Regions from separate parts of the Cytobacillus firmus genome, predicted to be linked through region 1. Evidence: a T-box and tRNA genes for the amino acid it is inferred to sense, from the RefSeq annotation. Region 1 holds a T-box; the other regions hold tRNA genes.
What was found. A T-box is a leader RNA that pairs with one kind of tRNA and senses whether it is charged. The one in region 1 lies ahead of trpS (tryptophan--tRNA ligase), so its partner is inferred to be a tRNA-Trp.
Positions count from the first base shown of each region.

Region 2: it encodes a tRNA-Trp, which carries the amino acid that the T-box ahead of trpS (tryptophan--tRNA ligase) is inferred to sense. The anticodon was not compared.
Region 3: it encodes a tRNA-Trp, which carries the amino acid that the T-box ahead of trpS (tryptophan--tRNA ligase) is inferred to sense. The anticodon was not compared.

Region 1 covers NZ_CP098323.1:1,377,167-1,382,610, forward strand. Annotated here, with positions in the region: gene opp4B (oligopeptide ABC transporter permease) at 1-303, shown strand, start outside; gene opp4C (oligopeptide ABC transporter permease) at 316-1,236, shown strand; gene NAF01_RS07225 (YjbA family protein) at 1,737-2,483, shown strand; gene trpS (tryptophan--tRNA ligase) at 2,508-3,497, opposite strand; T-box leader at 3,608-3,825, opposite strand; gene NAF01_RS07235 (peptide ABC transporter substrate-binding protein) at 4,438-5,444, shown strand, end outside.
Region 2 covers NZ_CP098323.1:493,472-498,915, forward strand. Annotated here, with positions in the region: rRNA gene NAF01_RS02515 (23S ribosomal RNA) at 1-1,118, shown strand, start outside; rRNA gene rrf (5S ribosomal RNA) at 1,197-1,313, shown strand; tRNA gene NAF01_RS02525 (tRNA-Glu) at 1,338-1,412, shown strand; tRNA gene NAF01_RS02530 (tRNA-Val) at 1,416-1,491, shown strand; tRNA gene NAF01_RS02535 (tRNA-Lys) at 1,643-1,718, shown strand; tRNA gene NAF01_RS02540 (tRNA-Leu) at 1,734-1,818, shown strand; tRNA gene NAF01_RS02545 (tRNA-Gly) at 1,825-1,899, shown strand; tRNA gene NAF01_RS02550 (tRNA-Arg) at 1,907-1,983, shown strand; tRNA gene NAF01_RS02555 (tRNA-Pro) at 1,989-2,065, shown strand; tRNA gene NAF01_RS02560 (tRNA-Ala) at 2,084-2,159, shown strand; tRNA gene NAF01_RS02565 (tRNA-Met) at 2,178-2,254, shown strand; tRNA gene NAF01_RS02570 (tRNA-Ser) at 2,278-2,370, shown strand; tRNA gene NAF01_RS02575 (tRNA-Met) at 2,555-2,628, shown strand; tRNA gene NAF01_RS02580 (tRNA-Asp) at 2,632-2,708, shown strand; tRNA gene NAF01_RS02585 (tRNA-Phe) at 2,858-2,933, shown strand; tRNA gene NAF01_RS02590 (tRNA-Tyr) at 2,956-3,039, shown strand; tRNA gene NAF01_RS02595 (tRNA-Trp) at 3,047-3,120, shown strand; tRNA gene NAF01_RS02600 (tRNA-His) at 3,132-3,207, shown strand; tRNA gene NAF01_RS02605 (tRNA-Gln) at 3,231-3,305, shown strand; tRNA gene NAF01_RS02610 (tRNA-Cys) at 3,313-3,386, shown strand; tRNA gene NAF01_RS02615 (tRNA-Gly) at 3,424-3,497, shown strand; tRNA gene NAF01_RS02620 (tRNA-Ile) at 3,506-3,582, shown strand; gene NAF01_RS02625 (cytochrome c oxidase subunit 2A) at 3,925-4,065, shown strand; gene NAF01_RS02630 (cytochrome c oxidase subunit II) at 4,078-4,542, shown strand; gene NAF01_RS02635 (cbb3-type cytochrome c oxidase subunit I) at 4,557-5,444, shown strand, end outside.
Region 3 covers NZ_CP098323.1:1,126,322-1,131,765, forward strand. Annotated here, with positions in the region: rRNA gene NAF01_RS05890 (23S ribosomal RNA) at 1-1,266, shown strand, start outside; rRNA gene rrf (5S ribosomal RNA) at 1,392-1,508, shown strand; tRNA gene NAF01_RS05900 (tRNA-Asn) at 1,528-1,602, shown strand; tRNA gene NAF01_RS05905 (tRNA-Ser) at 1,606-1,696, shown strand; tRNA gene NAF01_RS05910 (tRNA-Glu) at 1,712-1,786, shown strand; tRNA gene NAF01_RS05915 (tRNA-Val) at 1,791-1,866, shown strand; tRNA gene NAF01_RS05920 (tRNA-Met) at 1,879-1,952, shown strand; tRNA gene NAF01_RS05925 (tRNA-Asp) at 1,956-2,032, shown strand; tRNA gene NAF01_RS05930 (tRNA-Phe) at 2,182-2,254, shown strand; tRNA gene NAF01_RS05935 (tRNA-Thr) at 2,271-2,346, shown strand; tRNA gene NAF01_RS05940 (tRNA-Tyr) at 2,364-2,447, shown strand; tRNA gene NAF01_RS05945 (tRNA-Trp) at 2,455-2,528, shown strand; tRNA gene NAF01_RS05950 (tRNA-His) at 2,540-2,615, shown strand; tRNA gene NAF01_RS05955 (tRNA-Gln) at 2,674-2,748, shown strand; tRNA gene NAF01_RS05960 (tRNA-Gly) at 2,753-2,827, shown strand; tRNA gene NAF01_RS05965 (tRNA-Cys) at 2,846-2,919, shown strand; tRNA gene NAF01_RS05970 (tRNA-Leu) at 2,948-3,036, shown strand; tRNA gene NAF01_RS05975 (tRNA-Leu) at 3,060-3,141, shown strand; gene NAF01_RS05980 (nuclease-related domain-containing protein) at 3,915-4,763, opposite strand; gene NAF01_RS05985 (carbohydrate ABC transporter permease) at 5,010-5,444, shown strand, end outside.

The DNA of each region.
Region 1 (5,444 bases):
ACAGCAAGAGCTAAAGGTACGAAAGAATCTGCGATTTATAATAAGCACATTCTAAGAAACTCAATCATACCTATTGTTACTTTACTTGGATTCGATATTGCCAACCTATTTGGAGGGGCAATTATCACAGAAACCATTTTCACATACCCTGGCATCGGTTATTTATTCGTAGAATCAGTTAATTCACGTGATTATTCAGTCATGATGGCTATTGCCATGATGCTGACTATTTTAACACTAATTGGAAATTTAGTTGCAGATTTACTATATGGATTAGTAGATCCGCGTATTCGTTTAAGTTAGGTAGGTGAGAGTATGGAACCATCAATTTCACAGCAAACTTCGCCTGGTTTAGCAGAGCCTGTTAAACCGCCGAAGAGTCAATCACCATGGGCTCTCGCCCGCCGCAAGTTTTTGCGCAATAAAGCAGCAATGATCAGTCTTGTTTTCCTGCTGCTGGTCTGTGTAATGTCCATATTAGCTGAGCCGCTGACTATGCCGGTTGAGGAGACAGCTAAGATTAATTTAACACAAATGAGCAAAGAACCATCTGCTGACCATTACTTCGGCACTGACAAGTCTGGCCGGGACGTTTTTGCCAGAACTCTTCACGGCGGCAAGACATCACTCTTGCTTGCATTCTCTATCACGCTGGCTGTTATTACCATTGGTACTCTAGTTGGTGCTACTGCCGGATACTTTGGCGGCTGGGTCGATAATGCCCTGATGAGATTTACAGACTTTATGATGAACTTTCCATTCCTGCTGTTTGTTATCGTATTGAAATCCATTTTTATCGAATCAAGTACAGGAACCCTCATATTTGTAATAAGTGTACTAAGCTGGACAGGGACGGCACGTCTGGTGCGAAGCAAGGTCATGGCTGAGAAGGAAAATGAGTATATTATGAGTGCTGTATCCATTGGATGCTCTGCACCAAAAACCATTTTTAAACACTTGCTGCCGAACGTCATGTCAACCATTATTGTTCAGGCAACCATTACTCTTGCAGCGATGATTGTAGCTGAGACAGGCCTAAGCTTCCTCGGATTTGGTGTACCAATCAACATTCCAACCTGGGGAAACATGCTTCAGGAAGCAAGAAGTCCTGATGTTTTAACAAGTAAATGGTGGATTTGGATTCCGCCTGCTGCGATTCTGACGTTTACAATCCTATCAATCAACTTCATAGGGGAAGGCTTGAAAGATGCCTTCAACCCTAAATCCAACAGATAGCAAAAAAACGCCTGTAATAAGGCGTTTTTTTGCTGTCTTGTGGCCTATAGCTTGTACATATCTAAACAAATGCTTTCATATACATGTAAAAAAGATAGTGGGAGTGAGTTTATGGCAGCAATAAAACCTTATATGACTCACAAATATAGTAAAGAACATGTTATTTAGGGCATTTTGGCTTTTAACGGGGTTTGGAGTCTCTGTTTCGGGAGGAGTCAGTGTCATAGGGTACTTGAATTTGCTTACAACTGGACAAACCTTCAAAGGATATTTGCATTTTATCACCTATCGCCCGGAATGCTATTTGCTTCCGATTGGAATAATTATCATTACATTGAGCATATATCTTCCCTATTCAAATGAGGATGATTAAAAGAGTATCTCATCAAAATAAAGCTTCCTAATTACAAAAAATGGATTGTGAGTGCAATATAGGAATAAATTTACTGCCTGCTGCCCATACTGAGTGACAAATAGTTTGTTGAAGTGGGGGTTGAAAAATGTTGTATCTTCATGATGTTTGGGTGAATTGGTTTGAAGGAGAAGAAAATGGATACAATGTATGCCATTTTCATGAATGGAGAAAAGATGATGGGGTAGAACTGCTTGACCAGGTTCCGCTGCTGAAGATTGACCCGGTCCTTTTTAATTATATTGAGAATGATCTTTCTGAGCTGCCACAACAACTGCTAGATGACATTTATCAAAAAGCTTACTTAAGGAAAAATCATGAACGCATCCAATTGGAGTATTGCTTTGTTGTATCAGATGGGACAGGCATACTGGCTGTAGATACAATCGGCTACAATATTCCAATCAGAAAAAGCAGGTTAATACCAAGGCAGGAGCAGCTTGCATATGAAATGCTGGAAAATCAGGAAACGGCTAATTACTCTTTTAATGATCAAACCGCATTGAAGGAATTCCATATTCTTTCTCCTTCTCCGGATTTGATGGCAGGCCTGACAAGAAAAGAAAGACAGCTTAAACAGCTTCTGTTTATGGCGCTGGATCAGCTTCATTCCTCCAAAAATGATGCTGAAATCCGTTATTGGTATACGGAGTGGAGCCCTGAACGTTATACGAAAATACAATCAATGAATTTTGAAGAGGCCTGGTATGAATTATTTGATGAAAGTAAATACGGCTGGTCAAGTAAACATGAAAAGTTTTGTGAAAACTTAATAAAAGGACAGCCGTTTTTTGAGAAGTTGTGGGAAATGGAGCATGGTCCAAAAGTAAATTAAAAAAAACAGCCCAAGGCTGTTTTTTTATTTTCTCTTTCTGCCAAGTCCCATGGCGTTTTCCATTTTTTTAATCATTTTGTATGCGACTTTATTAGCTTTTTCAGCTCCTTGATCAAGTACAAGATCAAGTTCTTCAGATTCCATTAATTCATAGTATTTATCCTGAATAGGTTTAATTGTTCCAATAACAATATCAGAAAGGCCGGCTTTAAATTCCCCGTATCCTTTGCCTTCATATTCTCCTTCGATTTCTGCAACGGTTTTACCTGAAAGTATTGAGTAAATGGAAAGGAGATTAGATACTCCTGGTTTGTTTTCCTTATCATACTTAACAATGCCTTCAGAATCTGTTACGGCACTTTTTATTTTCTTTTCAATTTGTTTTGGGTCATCTAATAATGAAATAAATGATTTTTTATTTGGATCAGATTTGCTCATTTTCTTTAATGGATCCTGAAGTGACATTACTCTTGCGCCTTCTTTGGCGATTCTGACATCTGGAACAGTGAAGATGTCGTTGTACTTCTTATTGAATCTCTCAGCAAGATCGCGGGTTAATTCCAAGTGCTGTTTTTGATCCTCTCCAACCGGAACCAAGTCAGTATTGTATAGAAGGATATCTGCAGCCATCAAAGGGGGATAGGTCAGCAGTCCTGCAGATACGGCATCTTTACCTTCTGATTTGTCTTTGAACTGAGTCATGCGCTCGAGCTCACCGATGTAAGAAACACACTGCATCATCCAGCCTGCCTGGGCATGGGCTGGAACTTCCGATTGGATGAACAGGGTGGATTTCTCAGGGTCGATTCCAACAGCCAAATATAGGGCAGCAAGACTTCGAATGTTTTTCCTCAATTCCAGTCTGTCCTGGGGAACAGTTATGGCGTGCTGATCAACAATGCAAAAATAGCAGTTGTAGTCATTCTGCAGTTCAACAAATTGTTTCATTGCACCAATGTAATTGCCAAGAGTAATTGTGCCGCTGGGCTGGATGCCGGAAAATATAGTTTTCATGTTTTTCCTCCTTTAATCGGCTTAAAAGATCATGAATTGTCAGGTGTTGAAGTGAAGTTTGCCACGTAATTATAAAAAATGGCATAAAAAAGAACCATTCATCCCTATAAAATAGGGACGAATGGTCCGCGTTGCCACCCTAATTACTCAAAAACTGAGTCACTCTGCCCTATGCAGAAAAACGCATAGGTCCCCGATAACGCAGGGAAGCGCCTGAAAAATCAGAGGCTCAAAAGTCCATTCGATTTACCGGGCTGCCTGTTTGCACCATCCACAGACTCTCTGCTAACCCTGGGTAAATGTACTACTCTTTTTTCATTGCCGACAAGATCATTTATTTTTATCGTATTATATTATAAGGTAAACTATTCGGACACAAAAATCAAGCACAGAATAAGAAATTAAAGGGCGTTCATGCCTGTAGTTCAAGGAGATATTTTACCAATATATGGTTGAAAAACCTGGTAAAATAGCAAAATATCTTAAAAAAAAAAATTTTTTTATTATCTCAAAAATCTTAATTTATAAGACTTTTTGACGAAAAATGTCGCACTTCAAGGAATTGCATGTACAAAAAGCCACTTGCAATAAGTTTTTAAACTATTTATAATAAACGTAACAAACATAATCTTTACGAATTTGTTACATTTAAAACAAAACTATATCACTCCAGATTGCGAGAATATGGTGCATATTGAGTAAGTTTATAGCTTACATATTATAGGTTAATCTATTTAATCTGAATTATCAGAATATAAGGATAATCTATCGTTAAGAGAATATAAACTTGCTTTTTTTGTTGCCTTTTAAATAGTCTGCAAATTTTTTAAATTGAATTAACAGACTATTTAAGTAATATATCTGGGGCGCACAGTTGTGTTTTTTGTGAAAGACAAATGGTAAGGGGATTGTTTGAGGAAATTAATAGGGGGTTAATACCGTGAACAAAAGATTATCGATCTTTTTTAGCATGCTGCTTGTGCTAAGTATGTTCCTTGCTGCATGCAGCGGCGGCGGAGACAATGCTGACGGCGGCGAAAAAGGCGGAGATGACGGCGGAAAGTCTGATGTACCGCAGGAATTAAGAGTAAATATCAACACTGAACCACCATCATTAAACCCAGGCTTAGCAGAGGATGCCACATCTGGTACAGTTCTTCGCCAGGTTCTTGAAGGTTTGACTCGTATTGGCAAAGAAGGAAAGCCTGAAAATGCAATGGCAGAAGATGTTCAGGTTTCTGATGACCAAAAGACTTACACTTTCAAAATCCGTGATGCAAAGTGGTCTAATGGAGACCCTGTAACTGCTAATGACTTTGTATATGCTTGGAAGTGGGCACTTGATCCAGCTAACAACTCAACATATGCATACCAGCTTTACTACATCGAAGGTGCTGAAGCAGCCAACACTGGCAAAGGCTCACTTGATGCTGTAGGCGTTAAAGCAGTAGATGACAAAACTCTTGAAGTAAAGCTTGTTAACCCAACTCCATATTTCTTGGAATTGACAGCTTTCTATACTTACCTGCCGGTTAACAGCAAAGTTGCAGAAGCTAATCCAGAGTGGGCAACTGATGCTGGTGAAAACTATACAACTAACGGACCTTTCCATTTAACAGAATGGTCTCACAGCGATAAAATCGTTCTTGAAAAGAGCGAAACTTATTGGGATGCTGAATCAGTTAAGCTGGACAGCATTGAAATGATCATGATCAATGATCCGAACACTGAATTATCAATGTTTGACAATGGAGAACTAGATTGGGCTGGAGCTCCTACTGGTGCACTTCCAACTGATGCTATGCAGGCTCTTAAAGATGATGGCCGTTTAGTAACAAACCCAATTGCAGGTATTTACAACTACAAATTCAATACAACTGTTGAACCTTTCAACAATGTTAATATTCGTAAGGCATTTGCACATGCTATAAACCGTCAGGAAATCAT
Region 2 (5,444 bases), 880 kb from region 1:
AAAAACACAGGTCTCTGCGAAGCCGCAAGGCGAAGTATAGGGGCTGACGCCTGCCCGGTGCTGGAAGGTTAAGAGGAGAGGTTAGCGCAAGCGAAGCTTTGAATCGAAGCCCCAGTAAACGGCGGCCGTAACTATAACGGTCCTAAGGTAGCGAAATTCCTTGTCGGGTAAGTTCCGACCCGCACGAAAGGCGTAACGATCTGGGCACTGTCTCAACGAGAGACTCGGTGAAATTATAGTACCTGTGAAGATGCAGGTTACCCGCGACAGGACGGAAAGACCCCGTGGAGCTTTACTGTAGCCTGATATTGAATTTTGGTACAGCTTGTACAGGATAGGTAGGAGCCTGAGAAGCCGGAGCGCCAGCTTCGGTGGAGGCGTCGGTGGGATACTACCCTGGCTGTATTGAAATTCTAACCCGCGCCCCTGATCGGGGCGGGAGACAGTGTCAGGTGGGCAGTTTGACTGGGGCGGTCGCCTCCTAAAAAGTAACGGAGGCGCCCAAAGGTTCCCTCAGAATGGTTGGAAATCATTCGCAGAGTGTAAAGGCACAAGGGAGCTTGACTGCGAGACCTACAAGTCGAGCAGGGACGAAAGTCGGGCTTAGTGATCCGGTGGTTCCGCATGGAAGGGCCATCGCTCAACGGATAAAAGCTACCCCGGGGATAACAGGCTTATCTCCCCCAAGAGTCCACATCGACGGGGAGGTTTGGCACCTCGATGTCGGCTCATCGCATCCTGGGGCTGTAGTCGGTCCCAAGGGTTGGGCTGTTCGCCCATTAAAGCGGTACGCGAGCTGGGTTCAGAACGTCGTGAGACAGTTCGGTCCCTATCCGTCGTGGGCGCAGGAAATTTGAGAGGAGCTGTCCTTAGTACGAGAGGACCGGGATGGACGCACCGCTGGTGTACCAGTTGTCTTGCCAAAGGCATCGCTGGGTAGCTATGTGCGGAAGGGATAAGTGCTGAAAGCATCTAAGCATGAAGCCCCCCTCGAGATGAGATTTCCCATAGCGTCAAGCTAGTAAGATCCCTGAAAGATGATCAGGTTGATAGGTCAGAGGTGGAAGCGTGGCGACATGTGGAGCTGACTGATACTAATCGATCGAGGACTTAACCAAGTCATTGGTAGATTCTCGGCAAATACTTCTTCATGCATTATCTAGTTTTGAGGGAACGAAGTTTCTTCAACCAAATAGTCCGGTGGCGATAGCGAGAAGGTCACACCCGTTCCCATACCGAACACGGAAGTTAAGCTTCTCAGCGCCGATGGTAGTTGGGGGCTGTCCCCCTGTGAGAGTAGGACGCTGCCGGGCAACCCTGATTGGGTAACTTTATTTGGCCCCTTGGTCAAGCGGTTAAGACACCGCCCTTTCACGGCGGTAACACGGGTTCGAATCCCGTAGGGGTCACCATTTGGAGGATTAGCTCAGCTGGGAGAGCATCTGCCTTACAAGCAGAGGGTCGGCGGTTCGATCCCGTCATCCTCCACCATAACTTTAGTACGAGCCATTAGCTCAGTCGGTAGAGCAGATTGCAGCATCAGTGAGATTCTTCACCCGAATAGCAATCTGTGACAAAGCACGCAGTGCTTTGGAACATCTGACCTAGCAGTTTCAGGCTTTAGGCTGCAGAGTTTTAGTACGAGCCATTAGCTCAGTCGGTAGAGCATCTGACTTTTAATCAGAGGGTCGAAGGTTCGAGTCCTTCATGGCTCACCATTTTAATTTCATATTGCGGGTGTGGCGGAATTGGCAGACGCACCAGACTTAGGATCTGGCGCCGCAAGGCGTGGGGGTTCGACTCCCTTCACCCGCACCATTTTAAGCGGAAGTAGTTCAGTGGTAGAACATCACCTTGCCAAGGTGGGGGTCGCGGGTTCGAATCCCGTCTTCCGCTCCATTATTTTGCGCCCGTAGCTCAATTGGATAGAGCGTTTGACTACGGATCAAAAGGTTAGGGGTTCGACTCCTCTCGGGCGCGCCATATTACGGGGAGTAGCTCAGCTTGGTAGAGCACTTGGTTTGGGACCAAGGGGTCGCAGGTTCGAATCCTGTCTTCCCGACCAGCGACACTTCTTTTTCATGGGGCCTTAGCTCAGCTGGGAGAGCGCCTGCTTTGCACGCAGGAGGTCAGCGGTTCGATCCCGCTAGGCTCCACCATAAATATATAATCATTTCGGCGGTGTAGCTCAGCTGGCTAGAGCGTACGGTTCATACCCGTGAGGTCGGGGGTTCGATCCCCTCCGCCGCTACCAATATGATTACCTTTTACTAAATCGGAGGAATACCCAAGTCCGGCTGAAGGGATCGGTCTTGAAAACCGACAGGCGGGTCAAACCGCGCAGGGGTTCGAATCCCCTTTCCTCCTCCATATTTTATTTTAATAAAATTGTCGCGGGGTGGAGCACGACCGAATAATCTGCGAAGGAATTACTTCAGCGCACCGATTGAGCTGCTGCTTGAATAATCTTTCTGAAATCGGGGCGGTACTTCATTGGTTAAACTGCGATGTAATGCTTGATGTGAGCATAGAAAAATCACATAAATAATATTGTCGCGGGGTGGAGCAGTCCGGTAGCTCGTCGGGCTCATAACCCGAAGGTCGCAGGTTCAAATCCTGCCCCCGCAATTTGGTCCGGTAGTTCAGTTGGTTAGAATGCCTGCCTGTCACGCAGGAGGTCGCGGGTTCGAGTCCCGTCCGGACCGCCATTTTTTTACAATATAAATAAATTTATGGCTCAGTAGCTCAGTCGGTAGAGCACGACCGAATAAGCTGCCTTGAAATACTTCAACGTACCGATTGATTAATCGGGACGAAGGACGAAGCCAAATTTTATTTAGGCAAAATAACTTAATATGGCTCAGTAGCTCAGTCGGTAGAGCAAAGGACTGAAAATCCTTGTGTCGGCGGTTCGATTCCGTCCTGAGCCACCATTTTCTTAGTCTTTACAGACTTGGAGGGGTAGCGAAGTGGCTAAACGCGGCGGACTGTAAATCCGCTCCTTCGGGTTCGGCAGTTCGAATCTGCCCCCCTCCACCATTTATATAGGGGTATAGTTTAATGGTAAAACGAAGGTCTCCAAAACCTTTGATGTGGGTTCGATTCCTACTACCCCTGCCAGTAGGATAGTGGCGGTTGTGGCGAAGTGGTTAACGCATCGGATTGTGGCTCCGACACTCGTGGGTTCGATTCCCATCAATCGCCCCATTATTCTTTTTTTGCATTAATTTTGGGCTATAGCCAAGCGGTAAGGCACCGGACTTTGACTCCGTCACTCGCAGGTTCGAATCCTGCTAGCCCAGCCATTTTTAAGGCAGCATAGCCAAGTGGTAAGGCAGAGGTCTGCAAAACCTCCATCCCCGGTTCAAATCCGGGTGTTGCCTCCAAATAAAAGACAGATGGTTATAATAAAATAATTTAAATGCGGGTGTAGTTTAGTGGTAAAACCTCAGCCTTCCAAGCTGATGATGAGGGTTCGATTCCCTTCACCCGCTCCAACACATATGGGCCTATAGCTCAGCTGGTTAGAGCGCACGCCTGATAAGCGTGAGGTCGATGGTTCGAGTCCATTTAGGCCCACCATTATACATACCATTATCAAACTAATTCCAATAGGGATTAGTTTTTTTTGTTTTTAGAAACTTTTTTAACGGCTGTCTCCAAGAGGAACAGGCTATTTTACTGTAAATGCAGATACCGAATGTGGAAGCGAGGAGCTAAGTTGATACTTTGTGAATACTTTGTGAACCGTTATTCTTGCCAGAGCACCATTAGGAGGAAAAAACCCTTGATATTACAGTGTTTTAGCTAAAATTGCCCCCCTTTTGCCTTTGAGGAAATATGAAGAAAGTGTGATTCATTTCACTTTTATGAAAACCCTTCTCAACTATTATGTAGGTAACAAAGTTAAGGAGCTGATGGAAGGTGGAAACACGAAAAGTGGACCAGAGCAGTTCAAAAGAACATAACTCTCTAAAGGGTACGTTCTTTTCAGTTACAGTAGTAGGGCTTGGGATCTTTGTTACTTATTTAATCTTGTACGGCCTGTATATGGCCAGAATATAGGGGGGATAAACAATGATGCATCGTTCTGAAAAGGTATGGCTTATTTTAAGCTTTGGAATGATTATTGGATTCATGTTAATCGCTGGCTACCAGGCATTCGCCTTTGAAATGGGGCCGCCAAGCTATGGAGAGCGAATTGATCCTCAGAAAGTGGATGAAACAGCACCGTTCGATAAGCCAGGAATTAAGAAAATTGGCGATAATGAGTATGAAGTAGTTATGACTCTACAAGTGTTCAGTTTTACTCCGAGTGAGATAGAAGTGCCTGCAGGATCAACAGTTCATTTTACATTGACGTCAAAAGATGTCGTTCACGGGTTCCAGGTTGCCGAAACTAACTTAAATGCTATGGTTGTGCCTGGTTATGTACAAAAAATCACTCAGAAATTTGATAAGCCAGGCGAATATTTGGTTCTTTGCAATGAGTACTGCGGTGCGGGTCATCAAATGATGAGCACAACCATTACAGTGAAATAAAGGGGGGATAGACAGTGGAAACAGTTATTAAGCAATCAGCAAAAACACAAGTTTTTAAGGATAAAGCAAATAAAGTTATGGGGATTAGCCTCGAGGATGGAAAATTAACGAAATCATATTTATCTGTTGCTTTCTTAGCCATCCTTCTAGGCGGAATACTTGGACTGCTGCAAGGCCTGAACCGGGCTGGAATGCTCGAATTGCCAGCATGGCTGAACTATTATCAGGTTCTTACAGCTCATGGTCTTCTGCTGGTAGTCGTACTGTCGGCGTTCTTCACAATAGGATACTTCTATGCCGGGTTATCCCATACATTGGGCGGCCTGCTTCCTAAGGTCAGAAAGATGGCCTGGATTGGTTTCTGGATGAAGATTTTTGGATTTGTCCTAGCGGTGATTCCGATTTTAATGAATGAAGCATCTGTTATGTATACTTTCTATCCGCCAATGGCTGCTTCACCCATTTTCTATATCGGCTTAGTATTTATCGTATTGGGTGTATGGATGTGCGCCTTCGGTGCCTTTATCAATGTAGCCAGCTGGAGAAAGAGAAATCCCGGCCAGCACATCCCGATTCTATCTTTCTTTGCAACAGGCGTATTTGTTCTCTTATTCTTCGGTAGCATACCTGTAGCCATTGAGGTTTTCACTATAATTCCTTGGGCTTTTGGATGGGTGGAGACAATAAATGTTATGGTTGCACGCACGCTGTTCTGGGCGTTCGGCCATACGCTGGTTAACATCTGGTATTTAACAGCTGTATCCGCCTGGTATGTCATTGTGCCGAAAGTTATTGGCGGCCGAAGATGGAATGACCTCTTAACAAGGATTGTGGTTATTGCACTAGTAATTATGAATATTACCGGCGGCTTCCACCATCAAATTATTGACCCGGGTATTTCT
Region 3 (5,444 bases), 250 kb from region 1:
GGTAGGCGAGGAGAGAATCCTAAGGTGAGCGAGAGAACTCTCGTTAAGGAACTCGGCAAAATGACCCCGTAACTTCGGGAGAAGGGGTGCTCATTAGGGTGAATAGCCCTGATGAGCCGCAGTGAATAGGCCCAGGCGACTGTTTAGCAAAAACACAGGTCTCTGCGAAGCCGCAAGGCGAAGTATAGGGGCTGACGCCTGCCCGGTGCTGGAAGGTTAAGAGGAGAGGTTAGCGCAAGCGAAGCTTTGAATCGAAGCCCCAGTAAACGGCGGCCGTAACTATAACGGTCCTAAGGTAGCGAAATTCCTTGTCGGGTAAGTTCCGACCCGCACGAAAGGCGTAACGATCTGGGCACTGTCTCAACGAGAGACTCGGTGAAATTATAGTACCTGTGAAGATGCAGGTTACCCGCGACAGGACGGAAAGACCCCGTGGAGCTTTACTGTAGCCTGATATTGAATTTTGGTACAGCTTGTACAGGATAGGTAGGAGCCTGAGAAGCCGGAGCGCCAGCTTCGGTGGAGGCGTCGGTGGGATACTACCCTGGCTGTATTGAAATTCTAACCCGCGCCCCTGATCGGGGCGGGAGACAGTGTCAGGTGGGCAGTTTGACTGGGGCGGTCGCCTCCTAAAAAGTAACGGAGGCGCCCAAAGGTTCCCTCAGAATGGTTGGAAATCATTCGCAGAGTGTAAAGGCACAAGGGAGCTTGACTGCGAGACCTACAAGTCGAGCAGGGACGAAAGTCGGGCTTAGTGATCCGGTGGTTCCGCATGGAAGGGCCATCGCTCAACGGATAAAAGCTACCCCGGGGATAACAGGCTTATCTCCCCCAAGAGTCCACATCGACGGGGAGGTTTGGCACCTCGATGTCGGCTCATCGCATCCTGGGGCTGTAGTCGGTCCCAAGGGTTGGGCTGTTCGCCCATTAAAGCGGTACGCGAGCTGGGTTCAGAACGTCGTGAGACAGTTCGGTCCCTATCCGTCGTGGGCGCAGGAAATTTGAGAGGAGCTGTCCTTAGTACGAGAGGACCGGGATGGACGCACCGCTGGTGTACCAGTTGTCTTGCCAAAGGCATCGCTGGGTAGCTATGTGCGGAAGGGATAAGTGCTGAAAGCATCTAAGCATGAAGCCCCCCTCGAGATGAGATTTCCCATAGCGTCAAGCTAGTAAGATCCCTGAAAGATGATCAGGTTGATAGGTCAGAGGTGGAAGCGTGGCGACATGTGGAGCTGACTGATACTAATCGATCGAGGACTTAACCAAGTCATTGGTGAATACTCGACAAATTCTTCTTCATACATTATCTAGTTTTGAGGGAACGAAAAAAAGTAAATTTCCTCTTGAAAAATGATAGAAAGACGGTATAATAATACTTGTCTTGAAAATAGTCTGGTGGCGATAGCGAGAAGGTCACACCCGTTCCCATACCGAACACGGAAGTTAAGCTTCTCAGCGCCGATGGTAGTTAGGGGCTGTCCCCTTGTGAGAGTAGGACGTTGCCAGGCTGTTTTATAATACCACTTTTCCGCAGTAGCTCAGTGGTAGAGCATTCGGCTGTTAACCGAACGGTCGTAGGTTCGAATCCTACCTGCGGAGCCAAATGGAGAGCTGTCCGAGTGGCCGAAGGAGCACGATTGGAAATCGTGTATACGCTAACCGCGTATCAAGGGTTCAAATCCCTTGCTCTCCGCCATTTTAATTTCATATTGGCCCCTTGGTCAAGCGGTTAAGACACCGCCCTTTCACGGCGGTAACACGGGTTCGAATCCCGTAGGGGTCACCATTTTGGAGGATTAGCTCAGCTGGGAGAGCATCTGCCTTACAAGCAGAGGGTCGGCGGTTCGATCCCGTCATCCTCCACCATATTATTATTATCGCGGGGTGGAGCAGTCCGGTAGCTCGTCGGGCTCATAACCCGAAGGTCGCAGGTTCAAATCCTGCCCCCGCAATCCGGTCCGGTAGTTCAGTTGGTTAGAATGCCTGCCTGTCACGCAGGAGGTCGCGGGTTCGAGTCCCGTCCGGACCGCCATTTTTTCACAATATAAATAATTTTATGGCTCAGTAGCTCAGTCGGTAGAGCACGACCGAATAAGCTGCCTTGAAATACTTCAGCGTACCGATTGATAAATCGGGACGAAGGACGAAGCCAAATTTTATTTAGGCAAAATATCTTAATATGGCTCAGTAGCTCAGTCGGTAGAGCAAAGGACTGAAAATCCTTGTGTCGGCGGTTCGATTCCGTCCTGAGCCACCTTGTTTTGTGATTAGCCGGTGTAGCTCAATTGGTAGAGCAACTGACTTGTAATCAGTAGGTTGGGGGTTCAAGTCCTCTCGCCGGCACCACTTTTTTATGTTAATATGGAGGGGTAGCGAAGTGGCTAAACGCGGCGGACTGTAAATCCGCTCCTTCGGGTTCGGCAGTTCGAATCTGCCCCCCTCCACCATTTATATAGGGGTATAGTTTAATGGTAAAACGAAGGTCTCCAAAACCTTTGATGTGGGTTCGATTCCTACTACCCCTGCCAATATTGTTATGGCGGCTGTGGCGAAGTGGTTAACGCATCGGATTGTGGCTCCGACACTCGTGGGTTCGATTCCCATCAGTCGCCCCATATTTTAATGTAACAGTACAAGTGTAACTCTCATATAAATGTATTATGAATTGATCATTGGGCTATAGCCAAGCGGTAAGGCACCGGACTTTGACTCCGTCACTCGCAGGTTCGAATCCTGCTAGCCCAGCCATTTTGCGGAAGTAGTTCAGTGGTAGAACATCACCTTGCCAAGGTGGGGGTCGCGGGTTCGAATCCCGTCTTCCGCTCCAGAATTTCTTTGTTTTTATGGCGGCATAGCCAAGTGGTAAGGCAGAGGTCTGCAAAACCTTTACCACCGGTTCGAATCCGGTTGCCGCCTCCATAATTTAAATCTTGATTCGCTGATATACGCCGGGGTGGCGGAACTGGCAGACGCACAGGACTTAAAATCCTGCGGTAGGTGACTACCGTACCGGTTCGATTCCGGTCCTCGGCACCACAAGATTTATTACATTTTAATATGCCGGTGTGGCGGAATTGGCAGACGCGCACGACTCAAAATCGTGTTCCTTCTGGAGTGTCGGTTCGACCCCGACCACCGGTATCTGAAAAAAAGGTTTCCTTAATAGGAAACCTTTTTTTGTTGTTAATTTATATCCCTGCTAATTTTGAAGGACATTAATCATCCATACAACTATTTTTCTGATTATCACCAATTGTTTCAATGCAGAGTTCCGAACGGTTCAGAGGGTGGTTTTGAATAGAGTTCTGAACTGTTCGGAAGCTTCCTATGCTACAAGATAAACCAAGTTTGAATTAATGAAGCAAATAATGGATGTGGTGTAGCTCCAAAGTAGATAACTCTTTATTAGCAAACGAGAATGAAAGAGTTAAAGCATAGGATAGAAACTACATCTTCTCAAAATTAAAAGAAGTTGCGTCAAACCATAGGATAGAAACTACATCTTCATCAAAATTAAAAGAAGTTGCGTCAAAGTATAGGATAGAGACCACATCTTCACTAAAAACCCAAAGAAGCTGCGTCAAAGTATAGGATAGAGACCACATCTTCACTAAAAACCCAAAGAAGCTGCATCAAAGTATAGGATAGAGACCACTTCTTCACTAAAAATCCAAAGAAGCTGCATCAAAGTATAGGATAGTAACCACATCTTCACTAAAAACCAAAAGAAGGTACGTCAAAGGATAGGTTAGTAACCACATCTTCATTAAAATCCAAAAGAAGCTGCATCAAAGCATAGAAACCAGGTCTCCACTAAAAACAAAAAGAAGGGCAGCTTCAAAGCATAGAATAGATACAAGGTAGCCTACTCTCTATACCTCAAGGGAATTTGAATACTTTGACCAAAATACATTTCAAAAAGGTTCATAATAGGATGTCTTACCAAATCCATTGATCTGATATTGCTTAGATAAGATTTTTTGAGTGGATCTTTTTGAGTTTAGAATATTACAAAACATATGAATAGACTTGGTTGTTATTTTTTCTTCAGGGAATAGTATTTTATATTCTTCAACACTCCTCAATATAGCAAATTCAGTTTTCTCAATTGATCCGCAGCCGCATTTTAAATTGTTTTTATTTAATAAAGACATAAATAAGCCACAAGAAGTACATTTAACCCCCTTTTCTAATTCTTCAAAAGTATACTTAAAATGCCTGCCATAAGGAATATCTTTCATATGAAGCGACATTAGCTTTTCCGCCAGCATAAAATGATTTTTAGTTGCCGGCTGGGATTTCATTTTCAATGTGTCTAAAAAGCGATTAAGCTGCGCTGGAAATATAGCAGGAAGATTCATTGCGGCCTGATACAAATGAAATTCGGGGTTAATAAAAATAAGAAGAGCCTTAAGTGGGGTTTTTACTCTCAATTCATGCAGAAGTCTTCTCAGGAGTGATTCACTTCGCTGCAGCTGCAGAAGGGGGTTTTTCACTTCGTTTTTTGATGGTGCTGTGTACCATCTGTCTTGATCGATATAGAAGTCTCCTTCATAATTCTTGACTTCAAAAATATAAATACAGTCTCCAGTGATTAATAGTGAATCTATTTGGAAAAGGGTGTTACTGTAATCGAACAATAAATCATTAAGAATAATCCATTCCTCAGACGATTGTTCCAGCAGTTGATCAAATTGCTGCTCTCCTGAAAAACCTTTTTCTAAATTAAGAAAGTAGCTGTAATCTTTAGGGGAAAGCCGCATTCTTCCCTGTAAACAGCGAAGCAGCTTTAATTCCTCTGGTTCATACCGAAGTTTTACTATCATAATTCACATCCCTATATTCAAGATAGCTTCATTCTATGCAATGTTTTCCATTAACACAAGTTATACCCTTTGAAAAAGTCAAAATATTGCACCATTTAGTCAATTCAGTCACCTATATATGCAAACGGTTTCAAATATAATGTAGGAAAGCGTTTGCAAGAGAAGAGGGGGCGGTGAAGAGAGTTGGAGACAAAGGTTGAGATCGGGGAACCGGTAATTAAGTCAGAGATTAAAACAGTTTCCAGGAAAAAAGCAAATTTGAAAAAGATCTTAACATACCTTGCTTTTGTAGGACCGGCATTAATTTTTTTCCTGGTGATACAGATCTTTCCTTTCCTAATGGGGATTTATTATTCGTTTACGTCCTGGAATGGAGTTAGTTCTGTAGTTGAGTGGGTTGGGCTTGAAAACTATATAAAGATTTTTAAGAGTGATCCCAAGTTTTTTGATTCCTTTATATTTACTACTAAATTTATGTTAGCTTCGGTTATTATTAGTAATTTACTAGGGTTTGGGCTTGCATTATTATTGAACGCAGCCTTGAAGTCCAGGAATTTATTGAGGACTGTGTTTTTCATCCCGAATGTTATTGGGGGATTATTGCTTGGGTTCATCTGG